DNA from 3 places in the Arthrobacter sp. USHLN218 genome. Region 1 is predicted to be linked to each of the others. Evidence: predicted binding sites of a transcription regulator. Region 1 holds the regulator's gene; each other region holds the start of a gene.

Region 1 (7,253 bases):
GAAGGGGATGGACTACCTCTCTGAGGACCGGGTGGAGCTGCGCTACCGCCTGCCGCTGGCGGAGATCGTCTTCGACTTCTTCGACATGCTCAAGTCCAAGACCCGCGGCTACGCGTCGCTGGACTGGAAGGCGGACGGGGACCAGGTCTCGGACCTGGTCAAGGTGGACATCCTGCTGCAGGGCGAACAGGTGGACGCTTTCAGCGCCATCACGCACCGGGACAAGGCCTACGGCTACGGCGTCATGATGACGTCGAAGCTGCGCGAGCTGATTCCGCGCCAGCAGTTCGAGGTCCCCATCCAGGCGGCGATCGGCTCCCGGATCATCGCCCGCGAAAACATCCGCGCCATCCGCAAGGACGTGCTCGCGAAGTGCTACGGCGGCGACATCAGCCGTAAGCGCAAGCTGCTGGAAAAGCAGAAGGAAGGCAAGAAGCGCATGAAGATGGTCGGGCGGGTCGAGGTGCCCCAGGAGGCCTTCATCGCGGCGCTGTCTTCGGACGATTCGAAAGACAAGGCCAAGAAGTAGCCGCATGAGCATTACGACGACGGCGGTCCGCCGCCGTGCCTAGTACCCTTCCGCTGGGCGATCCCGCGCCGGCAGACGGCTTGCTGCCGGCGCAGGCTGCCGAGGGAGCGGCAGGACGCGACTTCTGCCTCTATGTCCACATTCCCTTCTGCGCCGTGCGCTGCGGCTACTGCGACTTCAATACCTACACCGCCAAGGAACTGGGCGGCGGAGCGTCGCAGGACGAGTACGCCGGTACGGCCAGCGCCGAGCTGGACTTCGCCGCCCGCGCGATGTCGGCCTCCGGCCTGCCGGAACGGAAGCTCTCGACCGTCTTCTTCGGCGGGGGCACACCGACTCTCCTGCCGGCGGAAGATTTGGCGTCGATCCTGCGGCGGGCCGACAAGTTGTGGGGCCTCGAAGCCGGTGCCGAAGTCACCACGGAAGCCAACCCGGATTCGGTGACGCCTGAATCGCTGGCACTGCTGGCGGAGGCCGGTTTTACCCGGGTGTCCTTCGGCATGCAGTCGGCCGTCCCGCATGTGCTCAAAGTGCTGGACCGCACCCACGATCCGGAGCGCGTGCCGCTGGCCGTGCAGTGGGCACGGGAGGCAGGCCTAAAGGTAAGCCTCGACCTGATCTACGGAACGCCGGGGGAGTCCATGGCGGACTGGGAGGCCAGCTTACAGTCGGCCATCGCCTGCGAGCCCGACCACATTTCCGCCTACTCGCTCATCGTCGAGGACGGCACGAAGCTCGCCGCCCGGATCCGGCGCGGAGAAATGCCCGGCATCGACGACGACGACCATGCCGCGAAATACCTCCGGGCCGAGGAACTGCTCGGCTCCGCCGGCTACTCCTGGTACGAAGTCAGTAACTGGGCCCGTTCCGAGGCTGACCGGTGCCGCCACAACCTGGCGTACTGGCGCGGGGCGGACTGGTGGGGTGCCGGCCCCGGCGCGCATTCGCATATGGGCGGAGTCCGCTGGTGGAACGTCAAGCACCCGGCGGCCTATGCGCAGCGGCTCGCGACCTCGGTTTCTCCGGCTGCCGGACGGGAGACCCTCGACGCCGAGACCCGCCGGATGGAGCACATCATGCTGCAAACACGGATCATCGACGGGCTTGCCACCGCGGAACTTGATGCCGAGGGGCGCAAGGCCGTTGCCGGGCTGATCGCCGAGGGGCTCCTGGACGGTGCCGCCGCTATCGCCGGAACCGTCAGGCTGACCCTGCAGGGCAGGCTGCTGGCGGACGCCGTCGTGCGCCGGCTGCTCGGTTACTAGACCGGGCAGCCCGACGGTTCTAACAGCCTGAGCGCCGCGCCTAGCGGATGAGGCGCAGGTTCAGCGGGTACCGGTAGGGCCGCCCGCGGTTGACCTCAATGCCCGCCTTGACGGAGAAGACCGTCAGGAAGACCCAAATCGCGGCCGCCACTACGGCGAAGAATCCGCTCACCGCCGGGATCAGGATCAGCAGGTTGGCGACGATGGCCACGACGGTCGGCGGCAGGGTGAAGTTCAGCGCCTCCTTCGATTCCTGCGCCGTGAAGGGCCCGCGGTCCTTGAAGATCAGGTAGATCACCAGTGAGGGGACGCAGCCCAGGATGCCGCCGAAATGCGCCATGGTGGCCCACTGCCGGTCCTCGGACGGCGTCAGCGGCAGGGCCGATGATGCGGCACTTTGGTACTGCGTCCGGCGCGCCGGAGGACGCCCCGAAGGATCGTTGCGCGCGGTGTTGTCTGACACAGGACCTGCCTCGTAATAAGTGCTGTTGCTCGATTTCACTATCTAAGAGGGTAAGTTGAGCGCGCAGTGGCCGCAAATGGCGGATTGGCCGCCGCGAGGTCCTGCCGGCCCTCAGGCGGTGAGGAAATCGATGACTTCCTCGACCCGACCCAGCAGCGACGGTTCGAGGTCCGCATAGGTCCGGACGCTGCCCAGCAGCCGCTTCCAGCCGTCCGCGATGTCCGCCTGCGTGCTGTGCGGCCACCCGAGTCCGGTCAGGATTCCGGTCTTCCAGTCGGTGCCACGAGGCACGGTCGGCCACTTGTCGAGCCCGATGACCGAGGGCTTGATGGCCTGCCACACGTCGACGTAGGGGTGCCCGACGATCAGCACGTTTCCGCGGGCGGCCGGCACGGCCATCGCGGCCTCGGCGATCCGCCACTCCTTGGTGTTGGGAAGCAGGTGGTCCACGAGGATGCCCAGCTTCCGGTCCGGCCCGGGACCGAAACTTTCGACGGCGGCAGCCAGGTCATCGACGCCGTGCAGGGGTTCGACGACGATGCCTTCCACCCGCAGGTCATGCCCCCAGACTTTCTCGACCAGTTCCGCATCGTGCTTGCCTTCGACCCAGATCCGGCTCGCCTTGGCGACCTGGGCGCGCAGCCCCTCCACCCGCACGGAGCCGGAGGCGGTCCGCTGCGGACCCGCGGGGCGCGCCTTCGGCGCCGCGGCGACGACCTTGACCGGCTCGCCCTCGAGCAGGAAACCGAAACCCAGGGGGAAGGACTTGGTCTTGCCGCGGCGGTCCTCGAGCGAGACAAGGTGGATGCCGCCGGACTTCTCCACGCGGACGACGGCGCCGACCCAGCCGGATTGGACGTCCTCCAGGACCAGCCCGGGTTCGGCGGGAACCTCGCGCAGCTGCCTGGCCTTGGGGGCGGCGAGATCCTGCGGGCCCCAACCGTAACTGCTCATAGCGACTTCCTTTGTTCGTGCCGTAGTGAGTGAAGACGGGAGCGGCAGCGCCATGCCAAGGCCACAGCCGGGCTGCCGGCGCCACCGCGGGACGGCCTCGGGCCGCCCGACAATGCTAACAACGGCCGTAACGTATTAGACTTAGCACTTAGGCGTGTTGAGTGCTAATGCTGTGCGCGTGCCGGCCAAGCAGAATCAGGAGGTGTACCGTGAGCGAAGTCCGACGGCTGGAAGTGCTTCGTGCGATCGTTGAAGACTACGTTCATTCGCGCGAGCCTGTCGGTTCGAAGGCCCTCGTGGAGAGGCACCACCTCGGTGTTTCATCGGCCACGATCCGCAACGATATGGCGGCGCTGGAGGAAGAGGGGCTCATCGTGGCCCCGCACACCAGTGCCGGGCGCATCCCGACGGACAAGGGCTACCGCCTGTTCGTGGACCGCATCTCCGACGTCAAACCGCTCTCGCCGGCCGAACGCCGGGCCATCCAGACCCTCCTCGAGGGCGCGGACGACCTGGACGATGTGATGGACCGGACGGTGCGGCTGCTCTCGCAGCTGACGCACCAGGTCGCGGTCATCCAGTACCCGCAGCTGGGCCGCGCCAGGCTGCGGCACATCGAGTTCGTCCTGCTGGCGCCGGCCCGGGCACTGGTCGTGGTGATCGCGGATAACGGCAAGGTGGAGCAGCAGGTCATCGGCCTCCCGGCGGAGGTGACGGACCAGCAGCTGTCCGACCTGCGGACCGCCTTCCTGGCCGAGTTGTCCGGCCACCCGCTGGAAGCGCTGCGGGGACTGGTGGACGGCACGGTGCAGCAAGTCCGGCCCGAGTCGGCCGCGGTGGCGCGGGAGCTCGGAGCGGCGCTGGTGAAACTTGCCGAGGCCACCCACGAGGAGCGGATCCTGCTGGCCGGTACGGCCAACCTCGCCCGTTCCACCATGGACTTCCCGCTGACCATCGGGCCCATCCTCGAGGCCCTCGAAGAGCAAGTGGTCATGCTCCGCCTGCTCTCGGAGATGCAGCAGGATGCGCGAGGCGTCTCCGTACGGATCGGCAGCGAGAACCCGTACGGTTCGCTGGCCGAGACCTCCGTGATTGCCACGGGCTATGGACCGGATGCCTTGGCGAAGGTCGGCATCCTCGGACCGACCCGGATGGACTACCCGACGACGATGGCGGCAGTACGTGCGGTCGCACGCTACCTTTCGAGGATCCTCGCCGGCTAGGCGCCGGCAGCAAGCAGCAGTTGGACAGTCACTGTCCGCCAACCGATTCCAGGAAAGAAGTTAACCAGGTGAGCAACCACTACGACGTTCTCGGTGTCAGCCAGGATGCCACGGCTGAGGAAATCAAGAAGGCCTACCGCAAGCTGGCACGGAAGCTGCATCCGGATGTCAACGACGGACCCCAGGCGGCCGAAGAATTCAAGCGCGTCAGCCACGCCTACGAAGTGCTCTCCGATCCGCAGAAGCGCCGGGTCTACGACACGACGGGCAATGAGAACGGAACGGACAGCGGCTTCGGCAGCGGCTACTCCGGCGCCGGCTTCGCGTTCCAGGACATCTTCGAGACGTTCTTCGGCGGCCCCGGAGGCGGCGGCGGACCGGCCTCGCGCCGCCAGCGCGGACAGGACGCCCTGATCAACGTCAAGATCGACCTCAAGGACGCCGTTTTCGGTGTCAACAAGAAGATCGAGGTGGACACCGCCGTCGTCTGCCCGACCTGCGACGGCAGCTGCTGCCGCCCGGGCACCAGCCCGCGCACCTGCGACATCTGCGGTGGGTCCGGCCAGGTTCAGCGCGCGGTGCGTTCCATCCTGGGCCAGGTCATGACCGCCGCCCCGTGCGGCAGCTGCCAGGGCTACGGCACCGTCATCCCCGATCCGTGCAACGAGTGCAACGGCGAGGGCCGCATCCGCAGCCGCCGTTCGCTGACCATCAAGATTCCGGCTGGCGTGGGCACCGGCACCCGTATCCAGCTGGCGGGGCAGGGGGAGACCGGGCCCGGCGGCGGCCCTCAGGGCGATCTGTACGTGGAAATCCGCGTAGCCCAGGACAAGAACTTCCTGCGGGAAGGCGACGACCTGCACGTCACGATGTCCGTGCCGATGACGGCGGCGGCCCTGGGCACCGAGCTCGAGCTGGACACCTTCGACGGCCCCCAGCAGCTGGACATCAAGCCCGGCACGCAGGCCGGCGAGGTCATCAACCTGCGCGGCCTGGGCGTCACGCACCTGCGCGGCTACGGCCGCGGCGACCTCAAGGTCCATATCCACGTCGAGACGCCGACCAAGCTCGATTCCGAGCAGGAGAACCTGCTGCGGCAGCTGTCCCAGGCCCGCGGCGAGCAGTACACCGAAGGCAAGCTCGCCGGCAGCGGCACCGGCGTCTTCGCCCGTCTCCGCGACAAGCTCGGGCACCTCTAACCCATGACCAACCCGGTCTTTTTCGCTGAGCCCTCAGAGTTCGACGGCGTCGCCCCCGGCGCGCTGTTCGTCCTCACCGGCGCGGAGGCGCGGCATGCCGTCGCGGTCAAACGCCTGGCCGCCGGAGAAGCGGTGGACATCGTGGATGGGACCGGGAAACGCCTCTCCGGCACGGTTACGGCCGTCGCGCCCCAGGAGCTGACCGTCCGGGCCGAGTCCGTCGCCGTCGATCCCGCGCCTCCCTACAGCCTGACGCTGGTCCAGGCGCTGGCGAAGGGCGACCGGGACGAGATGGCCATCGAGGCCGCCACGGAGCTCGGTGTCGACCGCGTGGTGCCGTGGCAGTCCGAGCGAAGCATCGTCCGCTGGCGCGACGCGAAGGCGGCCAAGGGCCAGGCGAAGTGGGAGGCGACGGTCAGGGCAGCGGCGAAGCAGTCGCGCCGCGCGGTCATCCCGGAGGTCGGCACGCTCGTTGGCCTGAAGGACCTGTGCCGGCTGATTGCCTCCAGCCGCCTTGCCTTGATCCTCCATGAAGACGCTGCGCAATCGCTGGCAGACGCCGTGGCGGCGGCCGGACTGCCGGGTGATGGGGACGGCAGCGTCCTCATGATCGTCGGGCCGGAGGGCGGAATGAGCCCGCAGGAGGTGGAGCAGATGCTCGCCGCCGGCGCGGTCGCCGTCCGGCTGGGGCCGCACGTGCTGCGCTCGTCGACCGCGGGACCCGCGGCCGTCACGCTGCTGAGCGTCCAGCTGCGGCGCTGGTAGCCGCGCCGGCCTGCCCGCTACCGCTCGATGAGCGGCTACTTGACGCTGAAGACCTTGCTGTCCGGGTTCAGCTCGGCCGCGGCCGACCCGTCCTGGGCGGCATCGAAGACGCTGAGCCGATACGTCCCCGCGGGGAGATCGAGGCCGAAGCGGAACTCTCCGGACTCGCCGTCGGGGGCGTTGATCGCGACTGTGCCGGACTTGACCTTGCTGCCGCCGGTGTCCTCGGCATCTTCCAGCCGGGAAACCTGCCACGACAGCTGCGCGTCAATGGCTACGGCGCGGCCGTAGACTTCCAGCCGGCCGTCCAAGGCGGCGTCCTGCTGCGGGTCGATGACCCAGATCGGCGCGGTCAGTTCCGGATTTCGGGTCATCAGGGCACCCAGCTCCACGTAGCCGAAGGCCTTGTACCCGCGGTGGCCGTCCACCAGGATTTCCACTTCGAGGGGATTGCCCGGGGTGCTGAGGCCGGCGTTGGCGGCAGCGGCGGTGGCCGTATAGACCAGCTGCTGGATGGCCCGCTCGGCGATGCCCTCGTCGACGTTGGCCTTGAAAGCATCCGAGGAGATGTCCAGCGTGATGACCGAGCCTTTGGTGATCGACGTGCCGACCTTGGAGGCCGGCCGCCACGGATTGAAGTAGTCGGAATCGAGCGGCTGCAGCGACAGAGCGGCGTTGACCGCCGTCGTTATGGGATCTCCGAGGTCCTCCGCCTCACGGAACTCGCGATAGAGGAAGACGCTGTCCGCGTTCTCGCCGAGCCAGTACACGGGCGAAAGCGACGTGCTCTCCGGTGTCTCCAGCGGGGCGCTGGTCACCAGCGGGCTGCTCATGATGGTAGGGCCCCCCGTGCTG
Region 2 (7,253 bases), on a different contig from region 1:
TCCGCGCCCATCGCGACGGCCTTGATGATGTCCCCGCTGCTGCCCAGTCCGCCGTCGGCAATCACATGCACGTACCGTCCGCCGGACTCGTCCATGTAGTCCCGGCGCGCCGCAGCCACATCCGAAATTGCCGACGCCAGCGGCGAGTGGATGCCCAAGGCGCGCCTCGTCGTCGTTGTTGCCCCGCCGCCGAAACCGACCAGCACGCCGGCCGCGCCGGTCCGCATCAGGTGCAGCGCCGGGGTGTAGCCGGCGGCGCCGCCGACGATGACCGGGACGTCCAGCTCGTAGATGAACTGCTTCAGGTTCAGGGGTTCATGTTCGCGCGAGACGTGCTCCGCGGAAACGGTGGTGCCGCGGATGACGAAGATGTCGACGCCGGCGGCGAGGACGGTCTTGTAGAACTCCTGGGTGCGCTGCGGCGTGAGCGAACCGGCCACCGTGACGCCGGCTTCCCGGATCTCGGCCAGCCGCGACGTGATCAGCTCGGGCTGGATCGGGGCGTTGTAGATTTCCTGCATCCGCTCGGTCGCGGCCGGGCTGAAGTTGTCCTCGCTGAGGCCGGCGATTTCCTCGAACAGCGGCTGCGGGTCCTCGTACCGCGTCCACAACCCCTCCAGGTTCAGCACCCCGAGGCCGCCCAGCCGGCCCATCGCAATGGCTGTGGCCGGGGACATCACGGAGTCCATCGGGGCAGCCAGGACGGGCATCTCGAACTCGTAGGCGTCGATCTGCCACTTGACCGAGACGTCCTTGGGGTCCCGGGTCCGGCGGGACGGGACAATCGCTACATCGTCGAGGGAGTAGGCACGACGCCCACGCTTGCCACGGCCAATTTCAATCTCGTAAGTCACGGCTCTAGGTTATCCCACCGGCGCACGTCCGCCCCGCCGGCCGGTGCGGATGTGGACAGGCGGCCCGGGCGTTAACGGCCGCGGCGGGTGGTTCGGTCAGCGCCGGTAGTTGGGCGCCTCGGCCGTGATCATGATGTCGTGCGGGTGGGACTCCTTGAGCCCGGCGGAGGTGATCCGCACGAACTTGCCCTTGGCCTTGAGCTCTTCGATGGTGCGGGCGCCGGTGTAGAACATCGTCTGGCGCAGGCCGCCGACCAGCTGGTGAGCGACGGCGGAAAGCGGGCCGCGGTAGGGCACCTGGCCTTCGATGCCTTCGGGGATGAGCTTCTCGTCGTCCGGCACGTCCGCCTGGAAGTAGCGGTCCTTCGAGTAGGAAGTGTTCTTGCCGCGGGTCTGCATGGCGCCGAGCGAACCCATGCCGCGGTACGCCTTGAACTGCTTGCCGTTGATGAAGACCAGGTCCCCCGGGCTTTCGGCGGCACCGGCCAGCAGGGAGCCGAGCATCACGGTGTCGGCTCCGGCCACGAGGGCCTTGCCGATGTCGCCGGAGTACTGCAGGCCGCCGTCGGCGATGAGGGGCACGCCGGCGGGGATCGCGGCCTTGGCGGACTCATAGATCGCGGTGACCTGGGGGACGCCGACGCCTGCCACGACGCGGGTGGTGCAGATGGAGCCGGGGCCCACGCCGACCTTGATGGCGTCCGCGCCGGCGTCGATCAGGGCCTGGGCGCCCTCGCGGGTCGCCGCCTGGCCGCCGATGATATCCACGTGCGCCGCCGCCGGGTCCTTCTTGAGCCGCGCGATCATGTCCAGCACGCCGTTGCTGTGGCCGTTGGCCGTGTCCACCACGAGCACGTCGGCGCCGGCGTCAATCATGGTCATGCCGCGCTCGTAGCCGTCGCCGAAGAAGCCGATGGCCGCGCCGACGCGCAGGCGGCCTTCCTCGTCCTTGGTCGCGAGCGGGTACTGCTCCGCCTTGTCGAAGTCCTTGACGGTGATCAGCCCGCGGAGGATCCCCTCGTCATCGACGAGGGGAAGCTTCTCGATGCGGTTCTTGCCGAGGAGGTCGATGACCTCGGGGCGGCTGATGCCCACATGTCCGGTGATCAGCGGCATGCGGCTCATGACCTCGTCGACCTTGACCGTGTCGTAGTCGGCCTTCGGCACGAAGCGGGTATCGCGGTTGGTGCAGATGCCCAACAGCTTCCCGTTGGGGTCCACCACGGGCAGGCCCGAGACGCGGTAGTTGCGGCACAGGTCGTCCAGTTCGGCCAGCGTGGCCTCGGGCGCGATGGTTACCGGATTGGTGATCATGCCGGATTCGCTGCGCTTGACCCGGTCGACGTGCTCGGCCTGGTCCTGGATGGAGAGGTTGCGGTGGATCACGCCCAACCCGCCCTGGCGCGCCATGGCGATGGCCATGCGGGACTCGGTCACGGTATCCATGGCGGCGGACAGCAGCGGCGTCTGCACGGTGATGCGCTTGGACAGCCGGGAACTGGTGTCGGCTTCGGACGGGATGACGTCCGTCGGGCCGGGGAGCAGCAGGACGTCGTCGTAAGTCAGGCCCTCAAAGGCAAACGGGTTGAATTCTTCAGACACTCTCGGGCCTTTCGCGACACGCCGGCGCAGCGGGAATCTCGAACGGAGGCAGCAGCCGGGATGGTTTGGGTGTGTAGATACATCCTAGAACCATTCACGACCCCGCTCTATTTCAAGCGGACGGATATGTGGCCGACGTTACCCGCCGCCGCCGGTCCTGCCCGGCAAAACAGCCGGAGGGGACCCGGCCGAAGCCGGATCCCCTCCCCTGTGTTTCGAAACGTCCGAAACGCCCGTGCCTAGTGGCTGTGGCCGGCGTGCTCATCCTCGTCGGCGGGCTTTTCCGCAACGAGGGTTTCGGTGGTGAGCACCAGGGCCGCGATCGACGCTGCATTGCGCAGTGCCGAGCGGGTCACCTTGACGGGGTCGATGACGCCGGCGTCGACCAGGTCTTCGTACTCTCCCGTGGCCGCGTTGAAGCCCTTGTTGACCTCGAGCTCGCCCACCTTGGAGACCACGACGTAGCCTTCGTAGCCGGCGTTCTCCGCGATCCAGCGCAGCGGCTGGACGAGTGCGCGGCGGACCAGTCCGACGGCGGTCGCGGCGTCGCCTTCGAGGGCGAGGACCTTCGGGTCCGTATCCAGGGCCTGGGAAGCGTGGACGAGGGCGGTTCCGCCGCCGGCCACGATGCCCTCCTCCAGAGCAGCGCGGGTGGAGGACACGGCGTCCTCGATGCGGTGCTTCTTTTCCTTCATCTCGACCTCGGTGGCGGCGCCGACCTTGATCACGCCGATGCCGCCGGCGAGCTTGGCCAGCCGCTCCTGCAGCTTCTCTCGGTCCCAATCAGAGTCGGTGCGCTCAACCTCGGCGCGGATCTGGGCCACGCGGTCGGCCACGTCCGTCTCGGAGCCTGCTCCGTCGACGATGGTGGTGTTGTCCTTGGTCACGGTGATCCGGCGGGCCGAACCCAGCACCTCCAGGCCGACCTGGTCCAGCTTGAGGCCCAGGTCCGGGGAGACAACCTGCGCGCCGGTGAGCGTCGCGATGTCCTGCAGCATGGCCTTGCGGCGGTCGCCGAAGCCCGGGGCCTTCACGGCGACCACGTTCAGGGTGCCGCGGATCTTGTTCACCACGAGGGTGGACAGGGCTTCGCCTTCGATGTCTTCGGCGATGATGAACAGCGGCTTGCCGGCCTGCAGGGCCTTCTCCAGCAGCGGCAGGAATTCCTGCACCGAGGAGATCTTGCCCTGGTTGATCAGGATGAGCGCGTCTTCGAGGACGGCTTCCTGGCGCTCGGCGTCCGTGACGAAGTACGGCGAGAGGTAGCCCTTGTCGAACTGCATACCCTCGGTGAGGACCAGTTCGGTCTGCAGGCCGGAGGCCTCTTCGATGGTGATGACGCCATCCTTGCCGACCTGCTCGAAAGCCTTGGCCAGCAGTTCGCCGATTTCCGGGCTCTGGGCCGAGATGGTGGCAACCTCGGCCACCTTGCCCTCAACCTCGCGGGCGTTCTCCAGCAGGCGGTCGGCAACGGCCTCGACGGCGATCTCGATGCCGTTCTTCAGGGCGCCGGGGGCCGCGCCCGCGGCAACGTTGCGCAGGCCTTCCTTGACGAGGGCCTGGGCCAGGACCGTGGCGGTGGTGGTGCCGTCGCCGGCGACGTCGTTGGTCTTGGTAGCCACTTCCTTCGCGAGCTGAGCGCCGAGGTTCTCGTACGGATCCTCGAGCTCGACTTCGCGGGCGATGGTCACGCCGTCGTTGGTGATGGTGGGGGCGCCCCACTTCTTGTCCAGCACGACGTTGCGGCCGCGCGGGCCGAGGGTCACCTTGACGGTGTCGGCCAGCTTGTCAACGCCGGCTTCCAGGGCTTTGCGGGCAGCGTCGTTGAACTGCAGCTGCTTTGCCATGTGATCTCCTTGATCGAGAAAACCCCGGCCAGTTGCCTGGCCGGGGTCATCGGAAAACTTACTTGACGACGATCGCCAGGACGTCGCGCGCGGACAGAACCAGGTATTCCTGGCCGCCCTGCTTGATTTCGGTGCCACCGTACTTGGAGTAGATGACGACGTCGCCTTCGGTCACGTCGACCGGTACGCGGTTGCCGTTGTCGTCAACGCGGCCGGGTCCAACCGCGACAACCTTGCCTTCCTGCGGCTTTTCCTTGGCGGTGTCCGGGATGACCAGGCCGGAAGCGGTGGTCTGCTCGGCTTCGAGCGGCTGGACGACAATACGATCCTCAAGAGGCTTGATGGAGACCGACACTCGGCTCTCTCCTTTGCATGAGCTACGAATAGGTACGTTGGCCAAGGACTTTTCCACCGTCGTCGCGGTGCCGGCAGAAGGCTCCTTGAAAGGTTGGCACCCATAGGGTGAGAGTGCTAATGCTGACTCTATTCGCACAGTTAGCACTCGGTCAAGGCGAGTGCCAACGGGGTGCCATGCGGCCGCCGCCGCGCTGTGCAGGAGGCCGTGGAAGCGCTCCCGACCTGCCGCATCCAGCCACGCCACCGCCGCGGAGGAGCATCGGGGCGGGTCCTCCCGGCCGCCCCGCGTATAAGACGCACAACAGCCTTCCCCTCATCGCGCGTCACCGGGAGACTCCCGACCGCCCACGGTTTTGCGGTAAGGCTAACCTAACCGCTAGGGTGCAAATGCGCGCACAATTAGCAAACGATTTTGTGTCCTATTGCCGGATGGGCGCCGAGCCCTCCGGACCGACCTTATTTGGAGCCCTGAAATGAACTCGACCCTGACGTCCCGGCTGCTTGCGGTCACTGCCGCCGCATCCCTGCTGGCCCTGAGCGCGTGCGGCCAGAACCCCGGAGCCACCGCCGCCGCGAGCGAAACAGTCACCGTCGAGCACGCCCAGGGTTCCACCGAGGTTCCGGCCAACCCCGAGACCGTCTACACCTTCGATCTGGGTGCACTCGACACCCTCGATGCCCTCGGCGTCGAGGTCGACGGCGTTCCGCAGGCCGTCCTGCCCAAGTCCCTCACCAAGTACGGCGAGGACTCCGTCACCAAGATCGGTTCCATGAAGGAGCCCGATTTCGAAGCGATCAGCGAGGGCGCGCCGGACCTGATCATCATCTCCGGCCGCACCGCCGAGGCCTACCCGGAGCTGAGCAAGATTGCCCCGACCATCGACGTCAGCGTCGACATGGCCAACCCGCTGGAGTCGTTCAAGAAGAACACCGAGACCCTCGCAGGGATCTTCGGCAAGGAGGCCGAGGCCGACAAGAAGCTGGCGGCCATCGACGCCCGCATCGAGGAAACCAAGGCATCCGCTGCCGGCGCGGGCACCGGCCTGATCGTGATGACCAGCGGCGGCGAGCTGACCGCCTACGGTGCCGGCTCCCGCTTCGGGCTGGTCCATGACGTCCTGGGCGTCAAGACGGCGGCCGACGTCAAGTCCGAGGGCACGCACGGCGAGGCCATCTCCTTCGAGTACATCGCCGAGAAGAACCCGGCGCATCTGTTCGTCATCGACCGCGACGCCGCCACCGGAGAGGCCGGGCAGGCCGCGTCCGCCGTGCTGGACAACGAGCTGGTCAACGGCACGGACGCCGCCAGGAACGACAGCATCACCTACCTCGACTCGAGCTCCTGGTACCTGGTGGGCTACGGCCTGAACAATGTCGACGCCATGATCGGCGCCGTGCAGGAAGCCGTCGCGGCGTAGGACGCTTCCGCCGCCGGGGCCCCGTTACAGGAGCCCCTGCGGCGTTGGCAGGCGACTATGGCTTCCTCAACGATCACCCCGATTGCCCCGGCAGCAGCCGAGCGGGCCACCCCGACGCGCCCCCGCGGCAGCGGCGGCCAGCTGATGGGCGCGGGCGCCGCGATTGCGGCGCTGGCCATTATCAGCATGTTCGTCGGCGTCTCCGACGTCTCGCTGCCCGCCCTGCTGGCCGGCGACCAGACGGCCTGGGACATCTTCTGGATCAGCCGCGTACCGCGCACCATCTCCGTGGTCCTGGCCGGCATGGCCCTCAGCGTGGCCGGCCTGATCATGCAGCTGATGGCCCGCAACAAGTTCGTCGAGCCCTCGACCGTGGGGACGGTGGAGTCGGCGTCGCTGGGCATCCTGGTCGTCACCGTCGCTGTCCCCGGTGCCGCGCTGCTGACCAAGATGTCGGTCGCCGCCGTGTTCGCCGCCCTGGGCACGGGCCTCTTCCTGCTGGTGCTGCGCCGGATCCCGCTGCGCAACACCCTTTTGGTGCCCCTCGTGGGCATCATGCTGGGCGGCGTGATCGCCTCGGTCACCACCTTCTTCGCCTACCGTTTCGACCTGCTCCAGACCCTCAACAGCTGGATGATCGGCGACTTCTCCGGCGTGCTGCGCGGCCGCTACGAGCTGCTCTGGATCGTGGCCGTGCTGACGGTCGTGGGGTACCTGTGCGCCGACCGCTTCACCATGGCCGGCATGGGCCAGGAGTTCTCCACGAACCTGGGAATGGACTACAACAAGGTGATGATGACGGGACTCGTGATCGTCTCCCTGATCAGTGCCGTCGTCGTTGTTTCCATTGGCAGCATTCCGTTCCTGGGCCTCATCGTCCCGAACCTGGTATCCCTGGCCTTCGGCGACAACGTGCGCCGCTCGGTGCCGTGGGTCGCGGTGTTCGGCGCCGGCTTCGTCCTCGCCTGCGACATCATCGGCCGGACCATCCGCTTCCCGTACGAGATTCCGGTCGGCGTGGTGGTCTCCGCGATCGGCAGCGTCCTTTTCCTCTGCCTCCTGCTGCGCAAGCGTGAACTCCGTGGGTAATACAGCTAGCACGCAGCTTCCCGCCGCCCTCACCCAGCACACCCGCCGGCCGCTGAAATCGCTGGGCCCGAAGACCTGGATCATCC
Region 3 (7,253 bases), on a different contig from region 1:
GGTCGACCGCGAAGGAGAGGCCGATCGGATGGCCCGGCGTCGGGTACGGATCCTGGCCCACGATGAGCACTTTCACCGCGTCGAGCGGCTGTTCGAAGACCCGCAGGATATTGGCCGGCGCAGGCAGGATCTCGTGCCCCTCGCGCCGCTGCTCGGCCAGCTGGTTAGCCAGGGCATGGACGGTTGCGGCCGCCGGGGCCAGCGCCTCCGCCCACTGCGGATGCATGACGTCCCCGAGTTCGGCCGGGGCGGCAAAAGGGTAGGCCGCGGCTGCCGGCCCCGCGCCTTGGCGGGCCGGCAGCGGAAACAGGGCACCGTCGTCGTCAGTCATGCCCCCTATGGTGCCGGGAACAGGGACGGAAGCGCGAGCCGGCCCGGGCGTCGGCAGGATCACCGCGGCCGATAAATGACAACGCTGTGCTTCGGCCTTAAAATGGGCAGGACAGTTTCCCCGGCAAACCAAAGGAAGTGACGGTACGTCGTGCCCGGTCCCGCCGAAGCCAGCGCCTTCTCCCTCGACACCGAAGTTGACGAGTCGAGCCCGCTGAGCGAACGGGACCAGAAGATGCTGGCCCTGGAGCGGCAGTGGTGGAAGTACTCCGGCGCCAAGGAGCAGGCGGTCCGCGAGCTGTTCGATCTCTCCGCCACGCACTACTACCAGATCCTCAACGCGCTCATCGATACCGAGGAAGCGCTGGCCCACGATCCGATGCTGGTCAAGAGATTGCGTAGACTACGTACGTCCCGGCAGCGCGCCCGCACGGCCCGCCGGCTGGGCACCAACGCCTGATCCGGGTCCTCCGGACATCCACTGACAAGGACGCACTCTTCAGCGATGACCAAGTATCCCCGGGACGAGTTTGACCAGGTTCCTGAAACGTATGACCGGCACGGTGTCCACCGCGCGCACGTCGACGTCAGGAAAAGCAGCGGGCTCGGCCTGATCATTCTGGCCTCCGTGCTGGCCCTGGCCGTGGGCGCGGTGTCCTTCTTCGTCGTCCCGCTGCTGGGTGCAGGCGGAACCGGCCTGCCGGCCACGCAGACGGCGACCGCGGCGGAGTCGCCGGCCGCTGCAACGAAGACGGCCGAGCCGACGGAGCCGGCAGCCTCGAAACAGGCCGCAAAGCCCACGGAGGCGGCCACAAAGGAGGCCAAGGAGGCCACCGCCGAACCGACGGACGAGCCTACGGAAGAGCCTTCGGAGGATCCGAGCGCGGAAGCGGCAGGCGAGGCAGTCAACCGGGCCGACCCACTGCTGATCTTCAATGCCGCCGGCGTCACCGGCTTGGGCGGCACGGTGTCCGGGCGCCTCAGCGCGGACGGCTGGTCCGTCGCCCTGGTCGACAACTGGCAGGGCGGGGCAATGCCGAACTCGGTCATCTACTACAACCCGGGCCAGGCAGCCAACGCCGAGGCGGTCGGCCAGCTGCTGGGCATCACCGACCTGCGCGAGACGGCCCAGGGCGCAGTGTCGCTCTACGTGACCGTGGTACTCGGTCCGGGCTTCCAGTAGCCCGCGGCGGCGCGCAACCGCCGCATCATTACACCTCCATAACGTTCAATGTGCCGCGCCTCACATCCCGGCCCGGGTGCCGATAGAGTAAACGCACCTGATTGCCGGGAGCAGTGGCTGCAGGGGGAACTACTGGACTGGAGAGCAATATGGCGCTGGGAACCGTCAAATGGTTCAACGCGGAGAAAGGCTACGGCTTTATCACCGTTGATGAAAACAAGTCGGACGTATTCGTGCACTGGTCGGCGATCCTGATGGACGGCTACCGATCCCTCGAGGAGGGGCAGCGCGTCGAATTCGAGATCGGGGAAGGCCAGAAGGGGCCTCAGGCCGAAGACGTGAAGGTCTCTGCCTGACTTATTAAGTACGACGGCGGCGGGTGAGGTTTCGTGAGGATCTCGCCCGCCGCGGTCGTCGCCGAATGCGGTTAGCCCGGCCGCTGCGCCGGGACCGGTCCTACTCCTTGAGCGGCACGCCCTTGGCATCCCGGCGGAACATCTCCGCGCCGACGAGGATCATGATGCCTTCGATAAAGCCCCAGATGGCACCGACGCCGAAGGTCACCAGGGTCACGGCGATCTGGGCGATGCCCAGGCCGACGTAGCCCAGGTAGAAGCGGTGGATGCCTAGCCCGCCCAGCAGGATGCCCAGGAGCCCGGCGACGAGCCGCGACTTCTGTTCGGGGTAGCCTCCGTAATACGGCTGGCCGTAGGGCTGCTGGCCGTAGGCGGGCTGGCTGAAGGGCTGTTGGCCGTAGGGCGCCTGGCCGTAAGGCTGCTGGTAGGGGCCACCCGCCGGTGCCTGCGGATAAGGGCCGGCCGCCGGTGCCTGCGGATAGGGGCCGCCCGCTGGTGCCTGCGGATAAGGGCCGGCCGCCGGTGCCTGCCGGTCCGGCCCCGGGCCGTGCTGGGCCTGCCCGTAACCGGGCAGGCCGGGCTCCTCCTGCTGGGGCGGTGTCCGGCCGGGTTCCTGCGGCCTGCCCAGCGGCCGGGTGGGATAGGATCCGGCGCCGGCCAGAGGCTCGGTGGGATTCTCTTCGGGTTGGTCCTGCCTGCTCGGATTCTCCGACATATCGACGGCCCTTCACTCGGGATTCACTGATGCTCGAATACCAATCTACGGGCCGGCCGGATGCCGAGCCATGGGGGGCCACCCTGATCCTGAGGTCGGGGTGGCCCGGGAATTTTCCGCGTCTCGCGAAGACCGGGCCGCGGGCGCCGTGACGGCTTGCACTCGAGGTGGCTGAGTGCTAATTATGGAGTTGGCACTCTCGCAGGCCGACTGCTAACGCGGCCGGTTCGGCGGGAGAGAGTGAAATTCCTAAGCCACTGTGGTGAGGGTCCCGGCGCGGTGTGAAGAGATCGCCGCCGCCGGAATCCGTCCGTCGCGGGCACCGCCGTGGCTAGCAGCCGGGTGATTTCCGGTTGCGCCCGCTGTCTACTGTCCAGAAGGGACGATGCCGCCATGGCAAAGATCATTAGCTTCGACGAAGAGGCCCGCCGCGGCCTCGAGCGGGGTCTGAACATCCTCGCTGACGCTGTTAAGGTGACCCTCGGCCCGCGCGGCCGCAACGTGGTCCTCGAGAAGAAGTGGGGCGCCCCCACGATCACCAACGATGGCGTTTCCATCGCCAAGGAGATCGAACTCGACGATCCGTACGAGAAGATCGGCGCCGAGCTGGTCAAGGAAGTTGCCAAGAAGACCGACGACGTCGCCGGCGACGGTACCACCACCGCGACCGTGCTCGCCCAGGCCCTGGTCAAGGAGGGCCTGCGCAACGTTGCCGCCGGCGCCGATCCGCTGAGCCTCAAGCGCGGCATCGAGAAGGCTGTTGACGCCGTTACCGCCGAGCTGCTGGCCTCCGCCAAGGAAATCGAGACCAAGGAACAGATCGCCGCTACCGCATCGATCTCCGCGGGCGACCCGCAGATCGGCGAGCTGATCTCCGAGGCACTCGACAAGGTGGGCAAGGAAGGCGTCATCACCGTCGAGGAGTCCAACACCTTCGGCCTCGAGCTCGAGCTCACCGAGGGCATGCGCTTCGACAAGGGCTACATCTCCGGCTACTTCGTCACCGACGCAGAGCGCCAGGAGACGGTCCTGGAGGATCCCTACATCCTGATCGTCAACTCCAAGATCTCCAACGTCAAGGATCTGGTTGCCGTCCTGGAGAAGGTCATGCAGTCCGGCAAGCCGCTGCTGATCATCGCCGAAGACATCGAGGGCGAAGCCCTGGCCACCCTGGTGGTCAACAAGATCCGCGGCACCTTCAAGTCCGTCGCCGTCAAGGCTCCGGGCTTCGGCGACCGCCGCAAGGCCCAGCTGGCCGACATCGCCATCCTTACCGGTGGCCAGGTCATCGCCGAAGAGGTCGGCCTGAAGCTGGAGAACGCCACCCTCGACCTGCTGGGCCAGGCCCGCAAGGTTGTTGTCACCAAGGACGAGACCACCATCGTCGAAGGTGCAGGCGACGCCGAGGAGATCGCCGGCCGTGTGGCTCAGATCCGCGCCGAGATCGAGAACTCCGACTCCGACTACGACCGCGAGAAGCTGCAGGAGCGCCTGGCCAAGCTGGCCGGCGGCGTTGCAGTCATCAAGGCCGGTGCCGCAACCGAGGTCGAGCTCAAGGAGCGCAAGCACCGCATCGAGGACGCTGTCCGCAACGCGAAGGCTGCCGTTGAGGAAGGCATCGTCGCCGGTGGCGGCGTAGCCCTGATCCAGGCCGGCGCCAAGGCGTTTGCCAACCTGCAGCTCGAAGGCGACGAGGCCACCGGTGCCAACATCGTCAAGGTTGCCATCGATGCCCCGCTGAAGCAGATCGCCTTCAACGCCGGCATGGAGCCGGGCGTTGTGGTCGACAAGGTCCGCGGCCTGGAGCCCGGCCACGGCCTGAACGCTGCGACCGGCGTCTACGAGGACCTGCTGGCTGCAGGCGTGAACGACCCGGTCAAGGTCACCCGCTCTGCCCTGCAGAACGCGGCGTCCATCGCCGGCCTGTTCCTCACCACCGAGGCCGTTGTCGCCGACAAGCCGGAGAAGGCCGCTCCGGCCATGCCGGGCGGCGACGACATGGGCGGCATGGGCGGCATGGGCGGCTTCTAGCCTCTCCTGCCTGTCCTGCCGACAGCGCGCCACGTCTGCAAGGTGCGGTTCCCGTCACGGGGGCCGCACCTTGCGGCGTTAAGACCGGCCAGTGCCTCGAACGCGCGCGGCCCTGGCCGGGCACGTACGGGGGACAAAGCCGCAGGCTAAGCCGACAACGTCAGGCCCGGGGAATACGATGGGGCTTGTCCGACCCAACTCGAAGACTCCGGGCAAGCGTCCGGCGGCTATCGGCAAACCCGGCCCGGAACCGGACCGCAGGAGTGGAGGCATCATGGCGGAGGCTGAGGTCCTGTCCGGCCTGGACAATGAACTCGGATGGCAGCGCGAGCTATACCAGGATCTCCATCGGAATCCGGAACTCAGCCTGGCCGAACACCGGACCGCGGAGCTGGTCCAGGACAGGCTCGCGGGCTTCGGCTACGACGTCCAGCGCATAGGAGGCACCGGCGTCGTTGGTATCCTCGCCAACGGAGACGGACCCACGGTTCTGGCCCGGGCGGACACCGATGCCCTGCCGGTCACGGAAGCGACGGGCCTGCCGTATGCCTCGACGGCCACCGCCGTGGACGAGAGCGGCAACATCGTGGGCGTTATGCATGCCTGCGGGCACGACTTCCACGTTGCTTCGCTGCTGGGTGCGGCGAAACTGATGGCTGACGGCCGCAGGCACTGGTCGGGCACCTACATCGCCCTGTTCCAACCCGGCGAGGAAATCGGGGCAGGCGCCCAGGCCATGCTCGACGACGGCCTGGCGGCGAAGGTGCCGAAGCCGGACGTGGCCCTGGCCCAGCACGTCATGCCGTTCGCCGCGGGCAGGATAGGGACCACGCCTGGGCCCATCCTTTCCGCCGGCGACTCGGTCAGGGTTACGGTCTACGGGAAGGGAGCCCACGGCTCCATGCCGCACAACTCGGTGGACCCCGTGGTGCTGGCGGCCTCGATCGTCATGCGGCTGCAGACCATCGTGTCCCGCGAGACCAAGCCCGGCGACTTCGCGGTGCTCACCGTGGGCGCGCTGAACGCGGGCTTCAAGTCCAACATCATTCCGGACCGCGCCACCCTGCTGCTGAACATCCGGACTTATGACATGGGGCTGCGCGGACGGATCATCGACTCGATCGAACGGATCGTCGGGGCCGAGTGCGAGGCGGCCGGCTCTCCGCAGCCGCCGGAATTCGGCTACTACGACCAGTTCCCGCTGACCTCCAATGATGCCGCGGCCACCGAGCAGGTGACTAAGGCCTTCCGGGCGCACTTCGGCGGCGAGGCGGTCTTTTCGATGAAGCCGGCTACCGCATCGGAAGATTTCAGCCGGATCCCCGATGCTTTCGGGACGCCCTACACCTATTGGACCGTCGGCGGCGTCGACCCCGGGACATACCGCGAGGCGGTGAAAAACGGCAGCGTCGACCAGGACATCCCCGCCAACCATTCGCCCTTCTTCGCCCCCACCATCGATCCGACCCTCGGCATCGCAACCCAGGCCCAGGTGGTGGCGGCACTGTCCTACCTCGGTGCGGACGACCCCTCCTGACCGGCACGGCCCGGCAGCCCATCACCGCCGGTGCCGTCGGACGGCAGGTAGCTGACCGCCGGCAGCGGCGCGGCCGGTTGTCCCGGCAGCTCGGCAGCTAGCGGGGATCCCCGGCCGGGGCCGACGCCAGCTCGGCCGCGAGGTTGGCCCGTGCCTGTTCCAGCCACAGCCTGCGGCCGGCGGCCGTGCGGTAGAGGGGATCCAGTGCCAGCAGCCGGCGTACGACGGCGGCGCGCCCGGCCGCGAAGTCGGCGTCGGCGATGTGTGTGTACTCCTTGCGGACGTTGCGCAGGTACCGGCGATAGCCGTCCGGCTCCTGTCCGAGGACGGAGAGGTCGGCGTCGCAGAGCAGGGCCCCGGCGGCATCCTGTGGCTCGGGCGAATGGGCCGCGGTCAGCAGCACCAGCCGGACCACCTTCTCCACCTCGGCCGCGGCAATGCCTGTGGAGGGCAGCATCCGGGCGGCAAGTTCCGCCGAATCCTGTTCGTCCCGGCCGGCCACGCCGTTGTAGACCGCGTCGTGGAACCAGGCGGCCAGCGTGACGGCTCGGGGCAGGGGGCCGGGGTCTTCGCCCGCCTCCCGAAGCAGGTCGAGGCTGTCGAGCACAGCCAGCAGGTGCACCCGGTCGTGGTAGTGCCGGTGCTCTTCGCCCCAGCGCCGGATGAGTTCGCGGCCCAGCCCGGGATGATCCGGCATGACGGTGGCCCAGCGCGAGGCGAGCGCCGTGCCCAGCTTCCCGGACCGGCGCCGGGCGGGCACCCGCAGTCCGCTCCCGATCAGCCGGCGCACGAGCTCCGCCCCGGATACTTCCTGCGCGCCGAGGACCACGAGTTCCGCATACCGTTCCAGCGGCACATCGTAGTGGTCCAGATCAAACGCCCGCGGCGGCACGTCGGCGGCCGCGGCGAAGGCATGGAGCTCCTCCAACGAGTCGTCGGAAACCAGATGCGAGAAACGTGTTCCATGGGCCGGCCAGCGGGGTGGATCGATCAGGATTGCCATCTACGCAAGCTTAGATCCATTACCGCGGTCCAATACCGCCTGCGGTGATCTGAAAAGATAGGTCCATGACCATTACTGCTGCCGCCGACGGCTCGGCC

Evidence for each region. The regulator HrcA, encoded in region 1, represses chaperone genes, less so after heat shock. The targets are predictions, from matches to a motif close to TTNGCACTCGNNNNNNNCGAGTGCNAA.
Region 2: a site for HrcA is predicted at 4,799-4,825, ahead of groES (co-chaperone GroES). Genes of this name have one in related genera too.
Region 3: a site for HrcA is predicted at 2,775-2,801, ahead of groL (chaperonin GroEL). Genes of this name have one in related genera too.

The regions. Positions count from the first base shown of each region.
Region 1 covers NZ_JBBCYT010000003.1:119,974-127,226, forward strand. The annotation lists gene lepA (translation elongation factor 4) at 1-529, shown strand, start outside; gene hemW (radical SAM family heme chaperone HemW) at 565-1,794, shown strand; gene WFH44_RS07845 (DUF4870 domain-containing protein) at 1,835-2,257, opposite strand; gene WFH44_RS07850 (DUF3097 domain-containing protein) at 2,369-3,211, opposite strand; gene hrcA (heat-inducible transcriptional repressor HrcA) at 3,421-4,434, shown strand; gene dnaJ (molecular chaperone DnaJ) at 4,503-5,633, shown strand; gene WFH44_RS07865 (16S rRNA (uracil(1498)-N(3))-methyltransferase) at 5,637-6,398, shown strand; gene WFH44_RS07870 (GerMN domain-containing protein) at 6,434-7,231, opposite strand.
Region 2 covers NZ_JBBCYT010000002.1:442,284-449,536, reverse strand. The annotation lists gene WFH44_RS05815 (GuaB3 family IMP dehydrogenase-related protein) at 1-854, opposite strand, end outside; gene guaB (IMP dehydrogenase) at 951-2,456, opposite strand; gene groL (chaperonin GroEL) at 2,696-4,303, opposite strand; gene groES (co-chaperone GroES) at 4,362-4,658, opposite strand; gene WFH44_RS05795 (siderophore ABC transporter substrate-binding protein) at 5,134-6,078, shown strand; gene WFH44_RS05790 (ABC transporter permease) at 6,223-7,167, shown strand; gene WFH44_RS05785 (iron chelate uptake ABC transporter family permease subunit) at 7,151-7,253, shown strand, end outside.
Region 3 covers NZ_JBBCYT010000012.1:55,392-62,644, forward strand. The annotation lists gene WFH44_RS20375 (uracil-DNA glycosylase) at 1-331, opposite strand, end outside; gene WFH44_RS20380 (DUF3263 domain-containing protein) at 482-790, shown strand; gene WFH44_RS20385 (LytR C-terminal domain-containing protein) at 836-1,513, shown strand; gene WFH44_RS20390 (cold-shock protein) at 1,663-1,869, shown strand; gene WFH44_RS20395 (TM2 domain-containing protein) at 1,970-2,584, opposite strand; gene groL (chaperonin GroEL) at 2,978-4,615, shown strand; gene WFH44_RS20405 (M20 family metallopeptidase) at 4,890-6,152, shown strand; gene WFH44_RS20410 (DUF4031 domain-containing protein) at 6,250-7,155, opposite strand; gene WFH44_RS20415 (ribonuclease HI family protein) at 7,221-7,253, shown strand, end outside.